DNA from 3 places in the Aminobacter sp. Piv2-1 genome. Region 1 is predicted to be linked to each of the others. Evidence: predicted binding sites of a transcription regulator. Region 1 holds the regulator's gene; each other region holds the start of a gene.
What was found. The regulator PhoB, encoded in region 1, activates phosphate uptake and scavenging genes when phosphate is short. The targets are predictions, from matches to a motif close to TGTCATNNANCTGTCAT.
Positions count from the first base shown of each region.

Region 2: ugpB (sn-glycerol-3-phosphate ABC transporter substrate-binding protein UgpB) is a predicted target of PhoB. The motif match lies at 2,775-2,791, and genes of this name have one in related genera.
Region 3: phnC (phosphonate ABC transporter ATP-binding protein) is a predicted target of PhoB. The motif match lies at 5,772-5,788, and genes of this name have one in related genera.

Region 1 is NZ_JARKMU010000006.1:66,396-73,704, forward strand. It holds gene AmiPiv_RS12560 (hypothetical protein) at 1-94, opposite strand, end outside; gene AmiPiv_RS12565 (hypothetical protein) at 91-564, opposite strand; gene AmiPiv_RS12570 (L,D-transpeptidase) at 638-1,441, opposite strand; gene AmiPiv_RS12575 (hypothetical protein) at 1,713-2,117, opposite strand; gene phoB (phosphate regulon transcriptional regulator PhoB) at 2,457-3,146, opposite strand; gene phoU (phosphate signaling complex protein PhoU) at 3,245-3,949, opposite strand; gene pstB (phosphate ABC transporter ATP-binding protein PstB) at 3,988-4,809, opposite strand; gene pstA (phosphate ABC transporter permease PstA) at 4,833-6,149, opposite strand; gene pstC (phosphate ABC transporter permease subunit PstC) at 6,146-7,309, opposite strand, start outside.
Region 2 is NZ_JARKMU010000013.1:56,070-63,378, reverse strand. It holds gene AmiPiv_RS21200 (lipoprotein) at 96-302, opposite strand; gene argH (argininosuccinate lyase) at 373-1,773, opposite strand; gene tlpA (thiol:disulfide interchange protein TlpA) at 1,808-2,506, shown strand; gene ugpB (sn-glycerol-3-phosphate ABC transporter substrate-binding protein UgpB) at 2,853-4,163, shown strand; gene ugpA (sn-glycerol-3-phosphate ABC transporter permease UgpA) at 4,400-5,284, shown strand; gene ugpE (sn-glycerol-3-phosphate ABC transporter permease UgpE) at 5,325-6,173, shown strand; gene ugpC (sn-glycerol-3-phosphate ABC transporter ATP-binding protein UgpC) at 6,173-7,219, shown strand; gene AmiPiv_RS21165 (acyltransferase family protein) at 7,227-7,309, opposite strand, start outside.
Region 3 is NZ_JARKMU010000003.1:166,850-174,158, forward strand. It holds gene AmiPiv_RS07015 (alpha-D-ribose 1-methylphosphonate 5-triphosphate diphosphatase) at 1-608, opposite strand, end outside; gene AmiPiv_RS07020 (DUF1045 domain-containing protein) at 610-1,317, opposite strand; gene phnE (phosphonate ABC transporter, permease protein PhnE) at 1,423-2,808, opposite strand; gene phnE (phosphonate ABC transporter, permease protein PhnE) at 2,811-3,758, opposite strand; gene phnD (phosphonate ABC transporter substrate-binding protein) at 3,840-4,751, opposite strand; gene phnC (phosphonate ABC transporter ATP-binding protein) at 4,844-5,686, opposite strand; gene AmiPiv_RS07045 (Tim44 domain-containing protein) at 6,014-7,015, shown strand; gene AmiPiv_RS07050 (DapH/DapD/GlmU-related protein) at 7,258-7,309, opposite strand, start outside.

The sequences.
Region 1 (7,309 bases):
AAAGGCCGATGACGACGAGATGGCGAAGCAGCATCCGGCGCCAGGCAAGAGGGACGAGGCCGGAGCGGGCCGGAGCGGCGGGGATGTCGGTCACTTGGGATACTCCAGTTGCGTTGGGTCAGCGGCATCCGCGCGACGAGCGCGCAGCTCGTGCCATGAAGCGATGGCGAGGAGCGCTATGCCGAGCGCGGAAATCAATGGGCGGATCGGGTCGAACCACATCAGCAGGAATTCGCCCCCGAACAGAAGCATGAGGATCTTGTTGCAGGTCGGGCAGGCGATGCCGATGAAGCCCGTCACGCCGCCTATCCCCGCGCGGCGCACCGAGCAGACGGGGCGCCGAACGGCGATGTAGAGCCCCGACAACGCCGACATGACCACCAGGGCCGGCAATTCCCAGCCCGCGACGGCGGTCATCCGGACAAAGAACGGATTGTCCCAGAGTGCCGAAACGGTTCCGAGCGCAGCGAAGGTCAACGCGGCCGCGGCCGCGCCCTTCAGGATGGCGCGTCCATGCCAACCGATGGCGGTTCCGCGCCCCAGGGCAATGATGCGGGCATTCATGTCGGATCTGCTCCATGTCTGCCGGGCGGCATTTCGCAGCCGCCCGGCGAGGACCTCAGGTGTGACCGTCGTATCAGCCGGCCTGCGGAGCGGGCCCGCTGCCGCCGGCAACCTCGTGGGTGTGGGGTTGGGTCGGGTCGCCCAGCACGAGTATGGGAGACTGGCTGGGCACCCGGTCGTACAGGTCGATGATGTCCTGGTTCATCAGCCGGACGCAGCCGCTCGAAACCGCCTTGCCGATGGTCCAGTACTCCGGCGTGCCGTGGACGCGGTAGAGCGTATCGACCTTGCCCTGGAAGACGTAGAGGGCTCGCGCTCCCAGCGGATTCGTCAGGCCGGGCGGCATGCCGCCCCGGTCGGCGCTCCACTGGGCAAGATTCGGCTGACGCGCGATCATCTCGTCCGGCGGCGTCCACTTCGGCCATTCCTGCTTCCAGCCGATACGGCCCCTGCCCGCCCAGGTGAATCCGGCCCGGCCAAGTCCGACGCCGTAGCGCATGGCCTTGCCGCCCGGCTGGACGAGGTGAAGGTAGAAATTCTCCGTGTCGACGACGAGCGTTCCGACCGGTTCTTCGGTGACGTAGTCGACCTGCCGCCGATAGAAGCGGCTCGGCACCTTTTTCAGGTCGACCGCGGGAATGGGGAACCGTTCGTTCGGGAGCGGGCCGTACATCGCAAGGGCATTGGCGTCGGCGACCGGCGCCGGTTCGACCGGTGCCTTTGCCACCGGCGCGGCCGATTCCTGGGTGCTGACGCAGCCGGACACCACGAGGGTCCCCAAGCTCGCCGCACCGGTGAGAAAGCGTCGGCGGCTCAATGCCGGGCCGTCGCCCGCGATGGGCTCCGCGGCGCTGGTTTCTATTGTGTCTGTGTTCATTAGGCAGTCTCCTGGACTCATTTCTTTCATTCAGGGCGACACGGGGTCAGGGAGGTCGGCCCCGGTCGTGATCATGCGAATGCAACCATCGTCACCGATCAGCCGATCGGTGACGGCGCATGCGCGCTTGGGACGATCCGGCATTTCGCGGCGCGGTTGCCACGAGAAGGCATGTGGGCGACGGGCGGGTTCGGGAGGTCATCCTCTTTCCCCTTCGCAGCTGATTTCGAGCGGCTTCGTCGGCGTGGACCGAGGAGCGATCGGCTGAAAATCAGGCAGCGATGGGAGGCCGCAACAGCGATGCGGTCGAGCCGACGCGCAGCAAGAGATCTGGAAGCAGCATCAGGGCCGCGGCGCGGAACGGCGCGGCAGGCTCGACATGGGTCAGCCAGGCAGGGCATTCGCCCAGGCAGTGCAGGCTGGCGAGGCTTTCGGCGGACAATTCGACGGTGCAGCGGTCCGGGGACGGCAAACACTCGTCGGCGACGGCAGTGATTTCCGCCTGCGCGGCCACCCTCGGCAACTCGGCAGCAAAATTCGTGCCTTCGGCCGCTGCCCGTTCGAGGGACAGTCCGTTTAGAATGGTGACCAACACCAGGAAGATGGCCGACAGCAAGTTACGCACGGTGCCCCAGCTACCATGAAAAGTGGCAATTTTGAGTATTTCCCCAATCAAAAAATTGTCATCTCAAGAACATCCGCGACTGTCACTGTCACGGAATCGCCGCTTGAGATATGGATTTGGGAGCGATTGTTGCGACAATAAAGCATCCAGAAACCGGAAGCTTCGAATTTATGTTCATGACAGCGCCAGGACAAACGCGTCGAACTGCAATGATTTGAGCGCCACAAAGTGCTGGAACGGCATGGCGGCGCAAAGGGCGCCAGACGTCGGTGCGACAGCGCCGGTGCCGCTGGCTGTCGCGAAGGCTCCGAGCGCGCGCAGCGGCCCCCTGTGACATTGGGACACTGGCCAGGTTGATCGTCCAGCCAGTGCCATGCCGTTTGCCGACAGCTATTCTTCCCGGATCGCGTAGCCGGCGCCGCGGATGGTGCGGATCACGTCCGGCATGCGGCCGTTGTTGACGGCCTTGCGCAGGCGCCCGACATGCACGTCGACGGTGCGCTCGTCGATGTAGATCGTCTCGCCCCAGACGTTGTCGAGCAGCTGGCTGCGCGAGAACACGCGGCCGGGATGACGCATCATGAATTCGAGCAGGCGGAACTCCGTCGGCCCGAGCTTGATCTCGCTCTTCTTGCGATAGACCCGGTGCGACTCGCGGTCGAGCACGATGTCGCCGACCTTGAGCACCGAAGACAGCACCTCGGGCTTGGCGCGGCGCAGCAGCGCCTTCACCCGCGCCATGAACTCCGGGGTCGAAAATGGCTTCACCAGGTAGTCGTCGGCGCCGGTGGAAAGCCCGCGCACCCGGTCGCTTTCCTCGCCGCGGGCCGTCAGCATGATGATCGGCAGCCGTTCGGTCTCGGGGCGCATCCTCAGCCTGCGGCAGAGCTCGATGCCGGAAAGTGCCGGCACCATCCAGTCGAGCACCAAAAGGTCCGGCACGTTTTCCTGCAGCCGCAGTTCGGCCTCGTCGCCGCGCGTCACCACTTCCACCTGGTAGCCCTCGGCCTCGAGGTTGTAGCGCAGCAGCACGCCAAGGGGCTCTTCGTCCTCGACGACCATGACCTTGGGAGCGATCATCGCCTGTACCTTGTCCTGGCGCACGGCCCGGTTCGGACCATGCGCTGATTTAACCTGTGCAGCGCCCCCGCGCCAAACGCATGCGGTTGCGGAAGATGTCAGGCCGACATGGGCGACGTGGTTTCGTCGACCTTCGGCCGATTGAGCGGCAGCTGCGTGCCGGTGACCACGAAATAGGCGTTCTCGGCGATGTTGGTGACATGGTCGCCGATGCGCTCGAGGTTCTTGGCGCAGAACAGGAGATGCGTGCAGGCGGTGATGTTGCGCGGATCCTCCATCATGTAGGTCAGGAGTTCGCGGAACACGGCCGTGTACTGCACGTCGACCTTCTGGTCGTCCGCGCGCAGGTTCTTGAGGCCTTCGGCATCGCGCGCGACATAGAGGTCGACCACGCCGCGCACCTGGCTGAGCACCAGCTGCGCCATGGCGTCGATCGAGTGCGACAGATTGCGCGGCATCGCCGACTGGCCGACGGCGCCCACCCGCTTGGCGATGTTCTTGGCGAGATCGCCGATGCGCTCGAGGTCGCCCGCCATGCGGATCGCGCCGACCACGGCGCGCAGGTCCTGCGCCATCGGCTGGCGCTTGGCGATCAGCGTGATCGCGCTGTTGTCGAGATCGCGCTGCCTGGCGTCCATGATGGTGTCGTCGGCAATGACGTTCTGCGCCAGCGGCTGGTCCGACGTCAGCAGCGCGCGGATGGCATTCGCCACCATCGTGGCCGACAGGTCGCCCATGTCGCGGATGACCTGGTCGACGTGCTGGAGTTCCTCGTCGAAGGACCGGACTGTGTGCTCGCCCATGATCGTATCCTCGTCTTTGTGATCGGAGCGGCGTTCACTCAGCCGAAGCGGCCGGTGATGTAGTCCTGCGTCCGCTTGTCGTCGGGGTTGGTGAACATCTTGTCGGTCGGGCCTTCCTCGACCAGGTAGCCGAGATGGAACATCGCGGTCCGCTGCGACACGCGCGCCGCCTGCTGCATCGAGTGGGTGACGATGACGATGGTGAAGTTCTCGCGCAGCTCGTCGATCAGTTCCTCGACCTTGGCGGTGGCGATCGGATCGAGCGCCGAGCAGGGCTCGTCCATGAGGATCACTTCGGGCGACACCGCGATGGCGCGGGCGATGCACAAGCGCTGCTGCTGGCCGCCGGAAAGGCCGGTGCCGGCTTCGTGCAGGCGGTCCTTGACCTCGTTCCACAGCGCCGCTCGCTGCAGGCTCTTCTCGACGATCTGGTCGAGATCGGCCTTGGACTTGGCGAGACCATGGATGCGCGGGCCGTAGGCTACGTTCTCGTAGATCGACTTCGGGAACGGATTCGGCTTCTGGAACACCATGCCGACGCGGGCGCGCAGCTCGACGACGTCGATCTTGGGATCGTAGATGTCCTCGCTGTCGAGGGTGATCTTGCCGCCGACGCGGGCGCTGTCGATGGTGTCGTTCATGCGGTTGAGGCAGCGCAGGAAGGTCGACTTGCCGCAGCCCGACGGCCCGATCAGCGCGGTGACCTGGTTCTCGCGCACGTCCAGGTCGACGCCGAAGAGCGCCTGCTTCTCGCCATAGTGCACGGTCACCTTGTCGCCGCGCATCTTGATGAGTTCGTTGGGTCTGTTCATCTCGGCGTTCACCGCGTTTTCGAGGGTTTTCTCGCTCATGATGTTCATAGAGGGGTGCTCCTTGTCCACGCCTACCAGCGCCGCTCGAAACGCCGCCTGAGAACGATGGCGACGATGTTCATGGCCATGAGGAAGACCAGCAGGATGATGATGGCGCCCGACATGCGCTCGACGAAGGCGCGTTCGGCCTCGTTCGCCCACATGTAGATCTGTACCGGCAGCGCCGTCGCCGGGTCGAAGGGAGTCTTCGGATAGTCGGCCACGAAGGCCACCATGCCGATGAGCAGCAGCGGCGCCGTCTCGCCCAGCGCGCGCGCCAGGCCGATGATGGTGCCGGTAAGGATGCCCGGCGCGGCCAGCGGCAGCACGTGCTGGAACACCATCTGCATCTTCGAGGCGCCGAGGCCGAGCGCGGCCGAGCGGATCGACGGCGGCACCGCGGCAAGGGCCGCGCGGGTGGCGATGATGATCGTCGGCAGCGTCATCAGCGTCAGCACCAGGCCGCCGACGAAGGAGGCCGAGCGCGGCAGGCCAAGGAAATTGATGAACACGGCGAGGCCGAGCAGGCCGAAGACGATCGACGGCACTGCGGCGAGGTTGTTTATGTTAACCTCGATCAGGTCGGTGAAGCGGTTCTTCTTGGCGAATTCCTCGAGGTAGATCGAGGCGGCGACGCCGATGGGCAAGGCGAGCAGCAGCACGATGCCCATCATGAAGAACGAGCCGATGATGGCAACGCCCAGGCCCGAGCTTTCGGGACGGCTGGAGGCGCCGAAGCTGAACAGGCCCGTGTTGAAATGCTCGCTCATGGCGCCTTCGGCCTTGAGCTTGTTCATCCACTCGACCTGCTGGTCCGAAACCTTGCGGCGGCTCTCCGGCACGCTGAGGTCGATCTGGCCCTTGTAGGCCGAGTCCATGTTCGCCGCGGCGAGGATGTCGACGTTGCGCGTGGTGCCGATCACCGAGGGGTCGGCAGCCACGATGGCGCGGAGCTGCACCCGCGAGCCCTCGGACAGGAAGCCCTTGAGCTTGCGCACCGTGGCGCGGTCCTTCGGGTCGATGCCAAGCTTTTCGATCAGCGCGTTCTCGGCGAGCTTCGGATAGTTGGCCGTGATCAGCACGTCCGGATCGGTGGCCCGCTTGTTGTCGGGGTCGATGATCTTCGCGTCGAAGCTGATCGGCAGCGTCACCGTCGTCTGCCAGAAGGCGGTGTACCCCTTGGTCACGATCGAGGTCAGCATGATCGCCAGGAACGCCAGGCCGACGGCGATCGCCAGCACGCCATAGAGGCGGAACCGGCGTTCGGCGGCGTAGCGCTTCCTGAGGCCGATGTCGCGGCGCGCGGGCGCGGTCGAACTGGTCAGCGTATCGAGCGAAATATCGGTCATTCGTACTGCTCCCGGTACTTCCGGACGATGTAGAGCGCGACGATGTTCATCACCAAGGTCAGCGCGAACAGCGTGATGCCGAGCGCGAAGGCGACGAGCGTCTGCGGGGTGTTGAACTCGAGGTCGCCCGTCAGTTGGTTGACGATCTTGACGGTGATGGTCGTCATCGCCTCGAACGGGTTGAGCGTCAGGTTGGCCGCCACACCGGCCGCCAGCACCACGATCATCGTCTCGCCGATGGCGCGCGAGGCGGTGAGCAGGATGGCGCCGACGATGCCCGGCAGCGCGGCCGGCAGGACGACGCGCTTGATCGTTTCGGAGCGCGTGGCGCCGAGGCCCAGCGAGCCGTCGCGCAGGGCGCGCGGCACCGCCGTGATGATGTCGTCGGAGAGCGACGAAACGACCGGGATCAGCATGACGCCCATCACCAGGCCGGCGGTCAGGATCGACTGCGCCTGGATGAACGGCGTGCCGCCGGCAAGGGCAGCGCTGATGTCGCGCAGGAACGGTCCCAGCGTCACCAGTGCGAAGATGCCGTAGACGATGGTCGGGATGCCGGCGAGCAGCTCCAGCGCCGGCTTGACCAGCGCGCGCACCCTGGGGGCGGCGTATTCGGACATGTAGACGGCCGACATCAGGCCGATCGGCACGGCGACCAGCAGCGCCACGAAGGCGATGTAGAGCGTGCCCGCGAGAAGCGGGATCAGGCCGAACTGGCCCTCCGCGCCACCGGAGCCGGCGGCGGCGAAGCGCGGATCCCAGACCGTGCCGAAGAAGAAGCTCATCGGCGGCACCTTCTCGAAGAAGGCGATGGTCTGGAACAGCATCGACAGCACGATGCCGATGGTGGTCACGATGGCGATGGTGGACGCGCCGACCAGGCCCCAGAGCATGATCTTTTCGACGTTGTTGCGGGCCCGGGTGCGCGGGCTGATCCTGCTCAGCCCGTAGACCGAGCCGACCAGCGCCAGGCCGATGGAGACGATCGCGGAGATCAGGCTCAGCCGGTCGGAGGTGCGGTTGGCCTCGACCGCGATCGGGATCATGTAGTCCTGCGTGTCGGGCGCCAGTGCGACGCCCTTGGCCGAAAGCATCGGCTGCAGTTCGGCGAAGGTCGAGGGCAGCGCCGCCCGCTCCTTGTCGTCGAGGCGGCCGAGCCC
Region 2 (7,309 bases), on a different contig from region 1:
AGAGGCAAGCCGCGGCGCCGAGCATCTCCTCTCCCCTCGGGGAGAGGGTGGCCGAGCGAAGCGGAGGCCGGGTGAGCGGGCATATGGTGAAATGGTCAGATCAGCGGATCGAGGATGAAGGGCTTGTCCGCCACCGGTTTCTGCGGCTCGGCCGGCACCGGCTGGCCGGCCTTCTGGGCGTCCTTGCGCGCCTGCACGGCGGCGTCATAAGGCGTGTCGAGGTCGCCCCTGCGGCCGCAGGCCGAAACCACGCCGACGGCGGCAATCAGCCCGAGCGTCACCAAAATCCTGCCAGCGGTCATGATCCATCCGTCCGCGAAAATTTCCCCGCTGCTTGTAGCGGAGATTCTTGGGCTTTGCACCCCGGCTCGATCACGCTTTCGTAAGGCGCTTCTTCCAGTAGCGCACCTGCTTCCTGACCTCGGCGGGTGCGGTGCCGCCGAAGGAGGTGCGGCTCTTCACCGAGTTCTGCACCGACAGCACCGAGAAGATGCCGTCGGTGATGCCGTCGTGGATCGACTTGAGCTCGTCGAGGGTGAGCTTCTCCAGGCCCACCTTCTTGCTTTCGGCCAGCGCCACTGCGCGGCCGGTGACGTGGTGCGCCTCGCGGAAGGGCATGCCGAGCGAACGCACCAGCCAGTCGGCGAGATCCGTCGCGGTCGAATAGCCCGAGCCGGCCGCCTTCTTCATCGCCTGCTCGTTGATCGTCATGTCGCCGACCATGCCGGTCATCGCCGCCAGCATCAGGTCCAGCGTCTCGGCGGCGTCGAACACCGCTTCCTTGTCTTCCTGCATGTCCTTGGAATAGGTCAGCGGCAGGCCCTTCATCACCGTCAGCAGGCCGACGAGATGGCCGTTGACGCGGCCGGTCTTGGCGCGCACCAACTCGGCCGCGTCGGGGTTCTTCTTCTGCGGCATGATCGACGAGCCGGTGGAGAAACTGTCCGACAGGCGCACGAAGCCGAACTGCGGCGTCGACCAGATGACGATCTCCTCGGCCAGCCGCGACAGGTGCGTGGCGCAGATCGCCGCCACCGACAGGAATTCGAGCGCGTAGTCGCGGTCCGATACGCTGTCGAGCGAGTTGCGGGTCGGCTCGCGGAAGCCGAGCGCCTTGGCCGTCTGGAAGCGGTCGATGGGGAAGCCGGTGCCGGCGAGCGCTGCGGCGCCCAGCGGGCTCTCGTCCATGCGTTCGATGGCATCGCGCACGCGGGCGAGGTCGCGGGCGAACATCTCGACATAGGCCATGCAATGATGGCCGAAGGTCACCGGCTGCGCCGTCTGGAGATGTGTGAAGCCGGGCATGACGGTCGCGGCGTGCTGCTCGGCACGTTCGAGGAAGGCCGCGATCAGACCCTTCAGCGCCTCGGCGACGCGATGGAACTCGTCCTTGACCCAGAGGCGGAAGTCGACAGCCACCTGGTCGTTGCGCGACCGCGCCGTGTGCAGGCGGCCGGCCGCCGGGCCGATCAGCTCGGCGAGGCGCGCCTCGACATTCATGTGGATGTCTTCGAGACGGGCCGAGAATTCGAACTTGCCGTCCTCGATATCTCGCAAGATCGTGTTCAGGCCGTGAGCGATTTTCTGTTGATCCGCGGCCGAAATAATGCCCGTTTCCGCCAGCATCTCTGAATGGGCGATCGAGCCTCGGATGTCCTGGGCGTAGAGCTTCCTGTCGAAGCCGATGGAGGCGTTGATCGCCTCCATGATCGCGGCCGGGCCCGAGGCAAATCGTCCGCCCCACATCTGGTTGCTGGCCTTGTTGTCGCTCATCGTGATACCCGGGCTCCGGAGAGAAACTGAATAGATGGACCGCAGAAATATGTTTCCCGCGCCACGCCATATCCTGTTAGCCGCCGTTGCGGGCGTGATCGCCGGCGCGGTCGCGGTATATGTCACCACCACCCTTCGTGGCAACAACGACACCGAGCTGACCGCCGGTACGGCGGCCACCGTCGCCGCCGATGCCAGCAGCCAGGACAAGGTCTGCGCTGCCAAGGCCGACGCCGCCAAGAAGATCGGTGCCGCCGCCACCGGGCAGGTCGCGGCGATGATGCCGGCCGACCCGCCGCAGTCGCTCAAGGGCCTCGCCTTCAACGGCCCTGACGGCAAGCCGATGACCATCGGCGACCAGAAGGGGCGCGTCCTGCTGGTCAATCTGTGGGCGACCTGGTGCGCGCCCTGCCGCGCCGAGATGCCGGCGCTGGACGCGCTCGAGCGCGAGATGGGCGGGGAGAATTTCGAGGTCGTGGCGATCAACGTCGACACCGGAGACGACACCAAGCCGAAGAAGTTCCTGCAGGAGATCGGCATCGCCTCGCTCGGCTACTACCGCGACAACACGCTGACCGTCTTCAACGATCTCAAGACGCGCGGCCTTGCGCTCGGGCTGCCGGTCACGCTGCTGATCGACGGCGAGGGCTGCCTGCTGGCCAACATGAACGGGCCGGCGGAATGGGCAAGCCCGGACGCCAAGAAGCTGATCGAGGCGGCATTGGCGCTGTAAGGGCGGCGCTTGCGTCGATTTGTGGATATGCAGCCACGGGTTGCATGACCATCGGTGCCCTTTCGCCGGCCGGCTTGGCGAAAGGGCCGATCGCCGCATGCCTCGGGCCGTCGGCCCTTTCGTTAGCCGGCATTTTCAAGCTCCACGGAATGTCGGTTTTTCGGCATACCATTTTCGCTTTTCGGAAAAGCGAAACTGATTTTCCAAGCTGCGCCGTAAGCGAAAGCGATACGCGCCGGCCGCGACCTTCATACGATCGCTACAAAACTGTTGTAGGGCTGTCACAAACCGTCAATACTGCTCCCCGCGGAACTAAACCTTTCGCCAACCAGAACGGGAGCGAGACATGAAGACCCTAGGCTTCGCGGCCGGAATTGCCGCGACAATCACGATGTTGTCCAGCACCTCCGCCTTCGCCGTCACGGAGATCACGTGGTGGCACGCCATGACCGGCGCGAACAACGAGGTGGTCGAGACACTTTCCAAGGAATTCAACGCGAGCCAGAGCGACTACAAGATCGTTCCGGTTTTCAAGGGCACCTATCCCGAGACGCTGAATGCCGGCATCGCCGCGTTCCGCGCCAAGCAGCCGCCGGCGATCATGCAGGTCTTCGACGCGGGCACGGGCACGATGATGGCCGCCGAAGGCGCGATCAAGCCGGTGGCCGAGATCCTGTCGATGGGCGGCCAGGCCTTCGACAAGAGCCAGTACCTGCCCGGCATCGTCTCCTACTACTCGAAGCCTGACGGCACGATGCTCTCGTTCCCCTACAACTCGTCCTCGCCGATCCTCTATTACAACAAGGACATCTTCCAGAAGGCGGGCCTCGACGTCGACAATCCGCCCAAGACTTGGCCGGAAGTCTGGGAGGCAGCCAAGAAGATCAAGACCAGCGGCGCGGCCCCTTGCGGCTTCACTTCGACCTGGCTGACCTGGATCCACACCGAGAATTTCGCCGCCTGGAACAACCTGTCCTACGGCACCAACGAGAACGGCATCGCCGGCACCGACGTCGAGCTCAAGATCAACTCGCCGGTCTTCGTCAAGCACTTCCAGGAACTAGCCGACCTCGCCAAGGACGGCACCTTCAAGTATGGCGGCCGCACCTCCGAGGCCAAGCAGATCTTCCTCGCCGGTGAATGCGGCATCTTCACCGAGTCCTCGGGCGGCCTCGGCGACATCGTCAAGTCGGGCATGAACTACGGCACCGGCCAGCTTCCCTACGAACCGGAAGCCCAGGGCGCGCCGCAGAACACCATCCCCGGCGGCGCTTCGCTGTGGGTGTTCAACGGTCTCTCCGACGACCAGTACAAGGGCGTCGCCACCTTCTTCAACTTCCTGTCGCAGACCCCGATCCAGGCGCGCCTGCACCAGGTATCGGGCTACCTGCCGGTCACACTTGCCGCCTACGAGGAGACCAAGAAGTCGGGCTTCTACGACAAGAACCCGGCCCGCGAGATCCCGATCAAGCAGATGATGGGCAAGGCCCCGACCGAAAACTCGAAGGGCGTCCGCCTCGTCAACCTGCCGCAGGTCCGCGACATCGAGAACGAAGAGTATGAAAAGATGCTCGCCGGCCAGCAGACCGCACAGCAGGCGCTCGACAACATCGTTGCGCGCGGCAACAAGGCGATCCAGGAAGCGCTGGGGAACTGAGCCCCGGTCTGATGCCATCGTAGCCTGCCCCTCATCCGCCTGCCGGCACCTTCTCCCCGTAACGACGGGGAGAAGGGACAAGCGGCAACGTGGACGCCCCTCCCTCCCCGTCCTGAGCTAGCCGAAGGATCACGGGGAGAGGGTAAGGGTGAGGGCAGCGCCGACGATGGAGCGAAAGATACCTCCGAAACCAAGCCGTCCCACCTTCTAGGCCAACGCGCCACGAGAGCCACTCATTGACCCCACGCGTCGTCTTTCCCAACCGCATCCTGCCCTATCTGCTGGTCGCGCCGCAGCTGGCGATCACGGCCGTGTTCTTCTACTGGCCGGCCAGCCAGGCGCTCTACCAGTCGATGCTCAGGGAAGACCCGTTCGGCCTGTCGTCGAAATTCGTCTGGTTCGCCAACTTCAAGAAGGTGCTGTCGGACCCGAACTACCTCAACTCGGTCCAGGTCACGGTCGTCTTCTCGATCGCCACCGCCGTCGTCGCCATGGGCACGGCCCTGCTGCTCGCGGTCATGGCCGACAAGGTGGTGCGCAGCCGAGGGCTCTATCGCACGCTGATGATCTGGCCCTATGCGGTCGCGCCCGCCATTGCCGGCATGCTCTGGCTGTTCCTGTTCAATCCGTCGATCGGCTCGCTCGCCTATGGCCTGCGCTGGCTCGGCATCAACTGGGATCCGCTGCTCGACGGCTCGCAGGCCATGACCCTCGTCGTCGCTGCCGCATCGTGGAAGCAGATCAGCTACAATTTCCTGTTCTTCGTCGCCGGCCTGCAGGCCATCCCCAAGTCGCTGATCGAGGCCGCCGCCATCGACGGCGCCGGCGAGAACAAGCGTTTCTGGACGATCGTGTTTCCGCTGCTTGCGCCGACCACCTTCTTCCTCCTGGTGGTCAATACGGTCTACGCCTTCTTCGACACCTTCGGCATCATCCACGCCGTCACCGGCGGCGGGCCGGGCAAGGCTACCGAGACGCTCGTCTACAAGGTCTACAACGACGGTTTCGTCAATCTCATCCTCGGCGACTCGGCTGCCCAGTCGGTGATCCTGATGGTCATCGTCATCGCGCTCACCGCCATCCAGTTCCGCTATGTCGAGAAGAAGGTGCACTATGGCTGAGCCGAAGGCACTTCCGCCCGCAAGCGGCCACGACAAGCTGATGATCGGCCAGTCGAAGGCCGGCGTCTACATGGCGCATGCCATCCTGATCCTCGGCATCCTGATCGTGGCGTTCCCGATCTACTATACCTTCGTCGCCTCGACCCATTCGCTGCAGACGATCCTGCGCCCGCCGCTGCCGCTGCTGCCCGGCGGCGAGTTCTTCAACAACTATCGCGAGGCGCTGTTCGGCGGCGTCGGCCGCATCGGCGGCGTCAGCGTGGCGACGCTGCTCATCAACACCACCATCGTCGCCTTCGGCATCGCCATCGGCAAGATCGTCATCTCGATCCTGTCGGCCTATGCCATCGTCTTCTTCCGCTTTCCGGGCCGGATGTTCTTCTTCTGGCTGATCTTCATCACCCTGATGCTGCCGGTAGAGGTGCGCATCCTGCCCACCTACAAGGTGATGGTCGACCTCGGCCTGATCGACACCTACACCGGGCTGATCGTGCCGCTGATCGCGTCGGCCACCGCGACGCTCCTGTTCCGCCAGTTCTTCCTCACCATTCCGGGCGAGCTGGTCGAGGCCGCGCGCGTCGACGGCGCCGGCCCCTGGCGCTTCTTCAAGGACATCCTGCTGCCCCTGTCGCGCACCAACATCGCAGCGCTCTTCGTCATCCTCTTCATCTATGGCTGGACGCAATATCTCTGGCCGCTACTGGTCACCAACCGCAACGACATGAACACCATCGTCATTGCGCTCAGGAAGATGATCTCCTTCGCAGACGCCGATACCGAATGGCATCTGGTGATGGTCACTTCCATGCTCGCCATCGTGCCGCCGATCCTGGTGGTCGTGTTCATGCAGCGCTGGTTCGTCCGCGGCCTCGTCGAAACGGAGAAATAATGGCAACCGTCGATCTCAAGGACGTCCGCAAGGTCTATGCCGGCGGCGTCGAAGCCGTGAAGGGCGTATCCATCGCCATTCCCGACAAGGCGCTGTGCGTGCTGGTCGGCCCCTCGGGCTGCGGCAAGTCCACGCTCTTGCGCATGATCGCGGGGCTGGAAACCATCTCGTCGGGCACCTGTGCCATCGACGGCAAGACGGTCAACACTGTCGGCCCGACCGAGCGCGACATCGCCATGGTGTTCCAGAACTATGCGCTCTATCCGCATATGAAGGTCTACGACAACATGGCCTACGGCCTGCGCAACCGCGGCACGCCGAAGGACGAGATCGACAAGCGCGTGCGCTCGACGGCCAAAACGCTGGAGCTCGAGCATCTGCTCGAGCGGCGCCCGCGCGAGCTGTCGGGCGGTCAGCGCCAGCGCGTCGCCATGGGCCGCGCCATCGTGCGCAACCCCAAGGTCTTCCTGTTCGACGAGCCGCTCAGCAACCTCGACGCCAAGCTGCGCGGCCAGATGCGCGTCGAGATCAAGAACCTGCAGCGCAACCTCGGCGTCACCTCGGTCTACGTCACCCACGACCAGCTCGAGGCGATGACGCTGGCCGACGTGCTGGTGGTGATGAATGCCGGCCTGGTCGAACAGCTCGGCGCGCCGCTCGACATCTACGAGAAGCCGGCCTCGACCTTCGTCGCCTCCTTCATCGGCGCGCCGCCGATGAACCTTCTGCCGCTCAGGAGCGGTCAGTTCGACGGCGCGATCTCGGTCCCCGCTGTTCCCGCCAATGCGGCAACGCTCGGCTTCCGGCCCGAGGATTGCGAGGTCGGCGCCGACGGTCCGGCCTCCGAGGGCGGGCTCAGGCTGATGGCCAATGTCGAGGGCGTCGAGCCTGTCGGCGCCGAGAGCTTCCTCTACTGCCAGGCGGCCGGCAGCCGCGTCGTGGTGCGCGTGCCCGGCCGCACCGATGTCGTCGCCGGCGACCAGCTGCCGGTCTTCGCCCAGCGCGAGAAGTTGCATTTCTTCGGCAGCGACGGCAAGCGGGTCTGAGGCGCGCCTAGTTGGGGGACGACGAGGGGCGGGCGGAGAGCGCGCCGCCCTTCGGCCGCGGCGCCAGGAAGCGGCCCTCGAAACAGCGGA
Region 3 (7,309 bases), on a different contig from region 1:
CCCATGCGCTTGTCGCAAAAGGCCTTGAACTCGACGTCGTTGAGCTTGAGCTTGCGCTGGTAATAGTAGGCGTAAGTGTCGAAATCGACGAACTGGCGCTGGCCTGGCGCATGGTCCATCAGCGAGGCGAGCTTCACCCGGTCGTCGCCGTCGAAATAGGCGAAGCCGTCCTGGCAGTCGGGCGCCGAGACCTCGCAGCGCAGGTGGATGAAGTGGTCGGCGCGGACGCGGTCGGCGCGCACGCTGTCCTCGATGGCATCGGCCAGCTTGCGCATGTCGGTGGCGGTCATGTCGGCATCCTCGTCCATGCCGACGCGCAGCGCGTCGAAGACGGTGGTGATGCCGGCGGATGCCACCTGGGCGTCATGGGCGAGCACGGCGGCGATGGGGTTCCAGCGCACGCGCGGGCGCGGCGCATAGTGGCCTTCGAGATGGTCGGTGTGCAGCTCGACGAGACCGGGGATGACGAAGTCGCCGCCCATGTCCTCGCCGATGGTGGTCGGACCGGTCGAGATTTCGGCGATCTTGCCGTCGCGGACGACCATCGTGCCGTCGATCACGTCGTCGGCAAGGACGATGCGGGCATTGTTGAGGACAAGGTCGGTCATCTCAGGCGGTCCTTCTTTCGGCTTGCCTGCCCAGGGCGTGGTAGCTCAACACCTCGAAGGGGGCACCGGCGGCCGGTTCGACGAAGACGGCAAGCCCGGCGACGGGCACCGGCCTGTCGAGCACGTTGCCCAGGCATTGTTCGATTGCGGTGCGGACGCGCAGCATCTCCTCGGAGGCGACGCGACCGGTCAGGGTCATGTGGAAGCGGAAGGCGTCGAAGACGTAAGGGTAGCCCCACTGGCTGAGATAGCGGCACTCCTGCGGGCTCAGCGCGTCGGGATTGCGGCGGGCAAGCTCGGCGTCGGTCAAAGGCGCGCGATGCGGCTCGAAGGCTCTGACCACGTCGCCGGCGAAGCGGTCGAGTTCGGGCAGGGTCTCGGCCGGGATGAGGGCGAAGAAGCCGTCGATCTGGGCGAGCTTGAGGCGCGGAATGTCGAAGGGTGCGGCCGTGGCCGCAAAGGCGTCGACGGCGTCGACCAACATCTGTTCGCTGATGCCGTCGGCAAGCCGGAATGGCGCCTTCAGCGTGGCATGGAAGCCGTAGCGGCGGGCGGCGGCGGTGTGGAAGGCGACCTCGGCCGCCGACAGTTCGCCATGGGCCTTCGCCGGAATGGACGCACCGCCAAAGGCATCGCGCCCGAGCCAGCCGGCCGCGATGCGGCACAGCGGATCGTCATGCTCGGGCGTGAAATAGATGGCGTAGCGCATGGCGCGATTCTTCCTTGGAGACGAAGGCCCGATAGATGATTTGCGTGACAGTTTGACGAAGTAGTGGCCGACATTCTTGGCTTTGCAAGGGCAGGCCGGAAAAGTTCAATGGCTGGACTTGCCTCCGATCAGGCGGTGGCGCAACGCCGTGGAAATATTGTCGAAAATGAACACCACGACCAGGATCAGCAGCACCATGTAGGCGACGTTCTCCCAGTCGGAATTGGTGCGCATGGCTTCCCACAGCTTGAGGCCGATGCCGCCGGCGCCGACCGCGCCGATGATGGTGGCCGAGCGGGTGTTCGATTCCCAGAAGTAGAGCGACTGGCTGATGAGCACCGGCAGCACCTGCGGGACGACGCCATAACGCTGCACCGAGGCGGGCGAGGCGCCGACCGACCGCATGCCCTCGCGCTGCTTGTCGTCGATGTTCTCCAGCGCCTCGGAGTAGAGCTTGCCGAAGGTGCCGGTGTCGGTGAAGAAGATCGCCGACATGCCGGCGATGGGGCCGGGGCCGAAGGCGCGGGTGAAGAACAGCGCCCAGATCAGCATGTCGACCGAGCGCAGGAAATCGAAGAAGCGCTTGGCCACCTGGTTGATCACGCGGTTGCGGGTGATGTTGCGCGCCGCGGCGAAGGCCAGCGGGAAGGCGAGCAGGCTGGCGAACAGCGTGCCGACGAAGGCCATCACGATGGTCTGGGCAAGCTTCAGCCAGACGTCGCCATGCTGCCATTCGGCGTTGTTGACGATGTTGTCCCAGGCAAGCGCCGCATTCGACATCTTCGGGTCAAGGCGCTCGCCCGAGAAGACCAGCGACAGCACCTCGCTCATCGACTTGCCCCAGAAGGGTGAGTTGGCGTCGAAGAAGAAATTCTCCCAGCCGAGGAAGCGGTGGCGGATCTTGACGTCGTCCTCGTCGATCTGGACGCCGCCGGCAAAGCCGAAATCGGCAAGGATCTTCGCGCCGGGCGCCTTTTGCGTCGCCCAGGCGGGCAGGGCGCCGACGACCGCGATGCCCTGGCGCGGCACGATGGTCACGTCGAGCTTCTCGCCGCCATGGGTGACGACGACCCGCTCGGGCGCGATGTCGATCGTGGTGCTCGAGCCGATATGGGCGACGACGCGGTCGGCCGGCGCCTTGTTGGCGGCGACGGTAGCGCCGGCCGGCTGGGTGATGTCGAGCCAGTCGGGATGGCGGTCGGCGCGGTAGGACGAGAAGCGCGGATAACCGACGTCGAGGCGGCCGTCCTTGAAGGCGACCTGCGGCCGGATCTCGTAGCTGACCCAGTCGGCCAGGTAGGTTCCGGCGATGCCCCAGTTGCCGCCGGCAAGCACTGCGCCGACCGAGAAGAACCACCAGGCGAAGACGAGATAGGCGACGATGCCGCAGCCTACGGCCCAGCCGATCAGGCTCTTGCGCCAGGAGCCGGAGAAGACGCCGGGGTGACGATCGGCGATTGCCTGCATGTCGGCCATGGAAAGGGTGGTCATGATTATTCTCCGCGGCCGAAGGCGAAGGCCTGTTCGCCGACCAGCTTCTTGCGCAGCCAGGCCGAGAACTGGTCGACCGCGACGATGGTGCAGAACAGGAGGAGGATGATGGCGAGCGTCTTGGCTTCGTGGTTGCGGCTGATCGACAGGCGCAGCGCCTCGCCGATGCCGCCGCCGCCGACGGCGCCGATGATGGTCGAGGCACGCACGTTGATCTCGAGGCGCAGCAGGGCGTAGCTCAGGAAGTTGGGCATGACCTGCGGCACGATGCCGAACCAGACGCGCTCGGGCCAGTTGCCGCCAACCGCGCGCAGGCCTTCGTCGGCCTTCATGTCGGCATTCTCGACCACTTCGAAGAACAGTTTTCCCAGCGCGCCGACCGTATGCAGCGACACCGCGATGATCGCCGGGATCGCGCCCATGGAGAGCACGGCGAGGAAGAAGCCGGCGATGACGATCTCGGGGAAAGCGCGCAGGATTTCGAGGAAGCGGCGGACGAAGAAGCGCAGCCAGCGCTGAGTGACCAGGTTGGACGCAGCCAGGAAGCAGAGCAGGAAGCCGAAGGCGAACCCGATCAGCGTCGAGACGAGCGCGACGTTGATCGTCTCCAGCATCTTGTAGACATATTCGGGCAGGTAGAACGAGCCGGTCAGGTAGACCCGGCCCTCGGGATAGTCGAACTTCAGGCTGCCGTCGGCATAGCGCGAGGGCAGGTCGAACAGCGCGCGCCAGATCTCGAGGCCGTCGCGCGGAATTAGCTGGTCGACGAAATCGAAGAAATGCGGCAGGCGGTCGAAGAATTTGCCGGCATTGGTGTCGTTGGCGAACCAGAGCGAGCCGGAAAGGGCGAGGAACAGCAGGATGAGGCCGCCGATGGTGTGCAGGCGGCGACGGCCGGCGAGTTCGCGCCAGTGGCGTTCGACCGCGAGGCCGGCTTCCGTGAGGGGCATTGTCATGGAGGTTCCGTCCGATCCCGGATGAAAAAGGACGCGCCGCGGTGCTCGCGCGGCGCGTCCGTGTTGCCTTGCGGCTTAGCTGCCGATCTGCGCCTTGCGGGCGTCGATCACAGGCTGGTAGAACTCAGGCGTGACTTCGGTGAAGCCCTTGAAGTCGCCGCCCTGGATGGCCGAGAAGCAGGCCGGGTCGGACTGCGGCAGCTTCATCATGTAATCCTTGAACTTCGCCTTGATGTCGGCGTCGAGCGAGGTACGGACGACGATCGGGCCGTTCGGGATCAGCGGCGACTTCCAGACTTCGACCAGGTCGTCCATGTCGAGGATGCCCTTGTCGACCATCTTCTTCAGGTTGCCCGAGCTGTAGCCGTCCTTGAACTCGCCGACGCCCGAGCCGAAGGTCGTACCGGCGTCGAAGGTGCCCTTCAGCACTTCGAGGACAAGGTTCTCATGGCCGCCGCCGAAGCCGGTCTCGCCGAAGTAGTCCTTCACGGCCGTGCCGCCGAGGTCCTTGGGCAGCGAGGTGACCGGGATCAGGTAGCCCGAGGTCGAGTCCGCATCGGCGAAGCCGAGCTTCTTGCCCTTGAGGTCTTCGAGCTTGGTGATGCCCGAGTCCTTGCGGGCGACCATGATGGTGTAATAGCCGGTGGAGCCGTCGGTCTGGACGGTGGTCAGGATCGGCTCGACCGCGTCCTTGTTCTGCAGGTAGATCTTGGCGTAGCCGGAAGCGCCGAGTTCGGCGTAGTCGAGCGTGCCGCCGAGCAGGCCCTGGATGGTGCCGTCATAGTCGGCAGCCGGGAACAGTGACACCTTCTCGACGCCGATGGCCTTGGGCAGCTGGTCGACCAGGCACTGGAAGTTGCGCAGGCGGTCGGCTTCGTTTTCGCCGCCGATCAGGCCGATGCGGAACTCCTTGAGGTCGGCGGCATGGGCCGAACCGATCGCCAGCACGGCGAGCGAAACGGCACCCAGAAGTGCTTTCTTGAACATGACATGTCTCCAGGTTGGCCCGGCGGCATGCCGGGTCATTTTCGGTTGCTGAATGCCGGCCCTTGACGCGGGCGAGACGACCGCGAACGGCCTCAGACCGGGGCGTATGCCGGTTCGAGAGGAGCGGCGGATGCGGGAACCTTGACCTTGACGGGACGGATGCTGGTCGAGGTGATGGCTTCGGAAATCTCGGCGCCGTCGGCGTCGGCACCGTAGACGAGGCGGACGGCCTCGGCGGTGAGGTCTTCCGGCGCGCCGTCGAACACCACAGCACCGCCCTGCATGCCGATGATGCGGTTGCAGTAGGTGCGGGCGGTGTCGAGCGTGTGCAGGTTGGTGATGACGGTGATGCCCTCACGCAGGTTGATGTCCTGGAGCGCGTCCATCACCACTTTGGCGTTGAGCGGGTCGAGCGAGGCGATCGGCTCGTCGGCGAGGATCAGCTTCGGCTCCTGCATCAGCGCGCGCGCGATGGCGACGCGCTGCTGCTGGCCGCCCGACAGCGTGCCGGCTGGCTGGAGCGCGGTGCGGGCGATGTCGAGGCGCTCGAGGGCCGCGATCGCCCGGATGCGCTCCTCGCGGGAGAAGATGCCGAGCAGGTTGAGCCCGGTTGAACGATGATTGAGGCGGCCGAGCAGCACGTTGGTCAGCACGTCGAGGCGCGGCACCAGGTTGAACTGCTGGAAGATCATGGCGCAGTCGCGCTGCCAGCGGCGCAACTGGGCACCGCGCAGCGACGACACCTCGGTGCCGTCGAAGGAGATCGAGCCATCGCTCGGGTCGATCAGGCGGTTGATGGTCTTGAGCAGGGTCGACTTGCCGGCGCCGGAACGGCCGATGATGCCGACCATCTGGCCCTGCTTGATCTGGAGGTTGACACCGTTCACGGCGACATTCTTGCCGAAGCGGCGCGTGACGTTGCGGATTTCGAGCATCGTGGCTTCCCTGTCCCAGCGGGCTTTTTTCGCCCTTGTCCAGGATCGGCCTAGACCCGTCAGATGAAGCTGAAATGTCGGGATCATGTCAGTTCTGTTACGAAACACAGGGTCGGGCGGAAAATGCGGGCAGACAAGCTGCCGCGCGGCGACGGCTTGAAACGCCGGTCCTCCCGCTGCTGGCAGCGAGGTGCGGCCTGCAAAGGCAGAGTCGTTTCAACGCCTTGGACGAATTCGTCGAGACTTCGCAAAAACTTGAAGTGGCAACCCTGTCACTACGTTTGTTAGTCATTATATGAGAGCGGACGTCACTTTGAGGATCCGCCGATGAAACTGTCCCGAACGACCCGCCTTGCCACCCTTTTCGCGGGCCTGTTCCTCGCCTTTTCCATGGTCGCGGTCGACCAGGCCGACGCCCGTCGCAACGGCAGCTTCGGCAGCCGCGGCACGCGCACATTCCAGTCTGCGCCGCCCACCCGCACCGCGCCGCAGCCGACCGCCCCCATCGAGCGGTCGATGACGCCGAACACCGGCCAGGCGACGCCAAACAGCGCCGCGCGGCCGGGCACGGCCATGCAGCCGCAGCGTCCCGGTTTCATGGGAGGCTTCGGCCGCTCGATGCTGGGCGGCCTGCTGATGGGCGGCCTGATCGGCATGCTGCTCGGCCAGGGCTTCGGCGGTTTGGCCGGCATGTTCGGCATGCTCTTGCAGGTGCTGCTGATCGGCGGCGCCATCTGGCTCGCCTTGCGGCTGTTCCGCTCGCAGCCGGCACGTTCGCCCCAGCCGGCGATGGCTGGCGGCTCGGTTGGCGGCGGCAACTTCAACTATCGCGACGCTGCACCGCGCGAGGAGGGCAAGCGCGCCTTCAGCATCCCCAATATCGGCGGCGGGCTGGGCTCGGCCGCGCAGCAGCCGGCGACGAGGGAGATCGAGCTCGGCCAGGGCGACCTGGACACCTTCCAGCGCATGCTGACCGAGGTGCAGGAAGCCTTCGGCCGCGAGGACCACAAGGCGCTGCGCCGGCTGGTGACGCCGGAGATGGTTTCGTACCTCTCCGAGGAACTGGCCGAGAACGCCCAGGACGGCGTGCGCAACGACGTGACCGACGTGCAGCTGCTGCAGGCCGATATCGCCGAGGCGTGGAACGAGGGCGACCGCGACTATGCGACGGCCGCGCTCAACTATCAGTCGATCGACGTGACCCGCAACCGGACGACCGGCGCGCTGGTGGACGGCGATGAAAACGAACCCACCGAGACGACCGAACTCTGGACCTTCGTCCGCCAGAACGGCGGCAACTGGCAGTTGTCGGCGATCCAGCAGGCGTAGGGCTTGGGGGCTTGCACCCCCACCCCTAACCCCTCCCCACAAGGGGGAGGGGGACGATTTCCCCGCCGTCGTCGGCCAAAGATCATCCGGCGTCGCGCGCATGCGGCCAAGAGAAGCGGCTGGAGCGGCGGCATCGCATTCGTCAGGATACCCGCTCCAAGTCTTGGCACCGGACGGTGGCGCAAAAGTTCCCCTCCCCCTTGTGGGGAGGGGAAAGGGGTGGGGGTATCGGCGATTGCCCGTTAGCCGCTGTGCTTCTCAAGAAATTCTTCCGCCGAAAGGTTGCGAAAATCG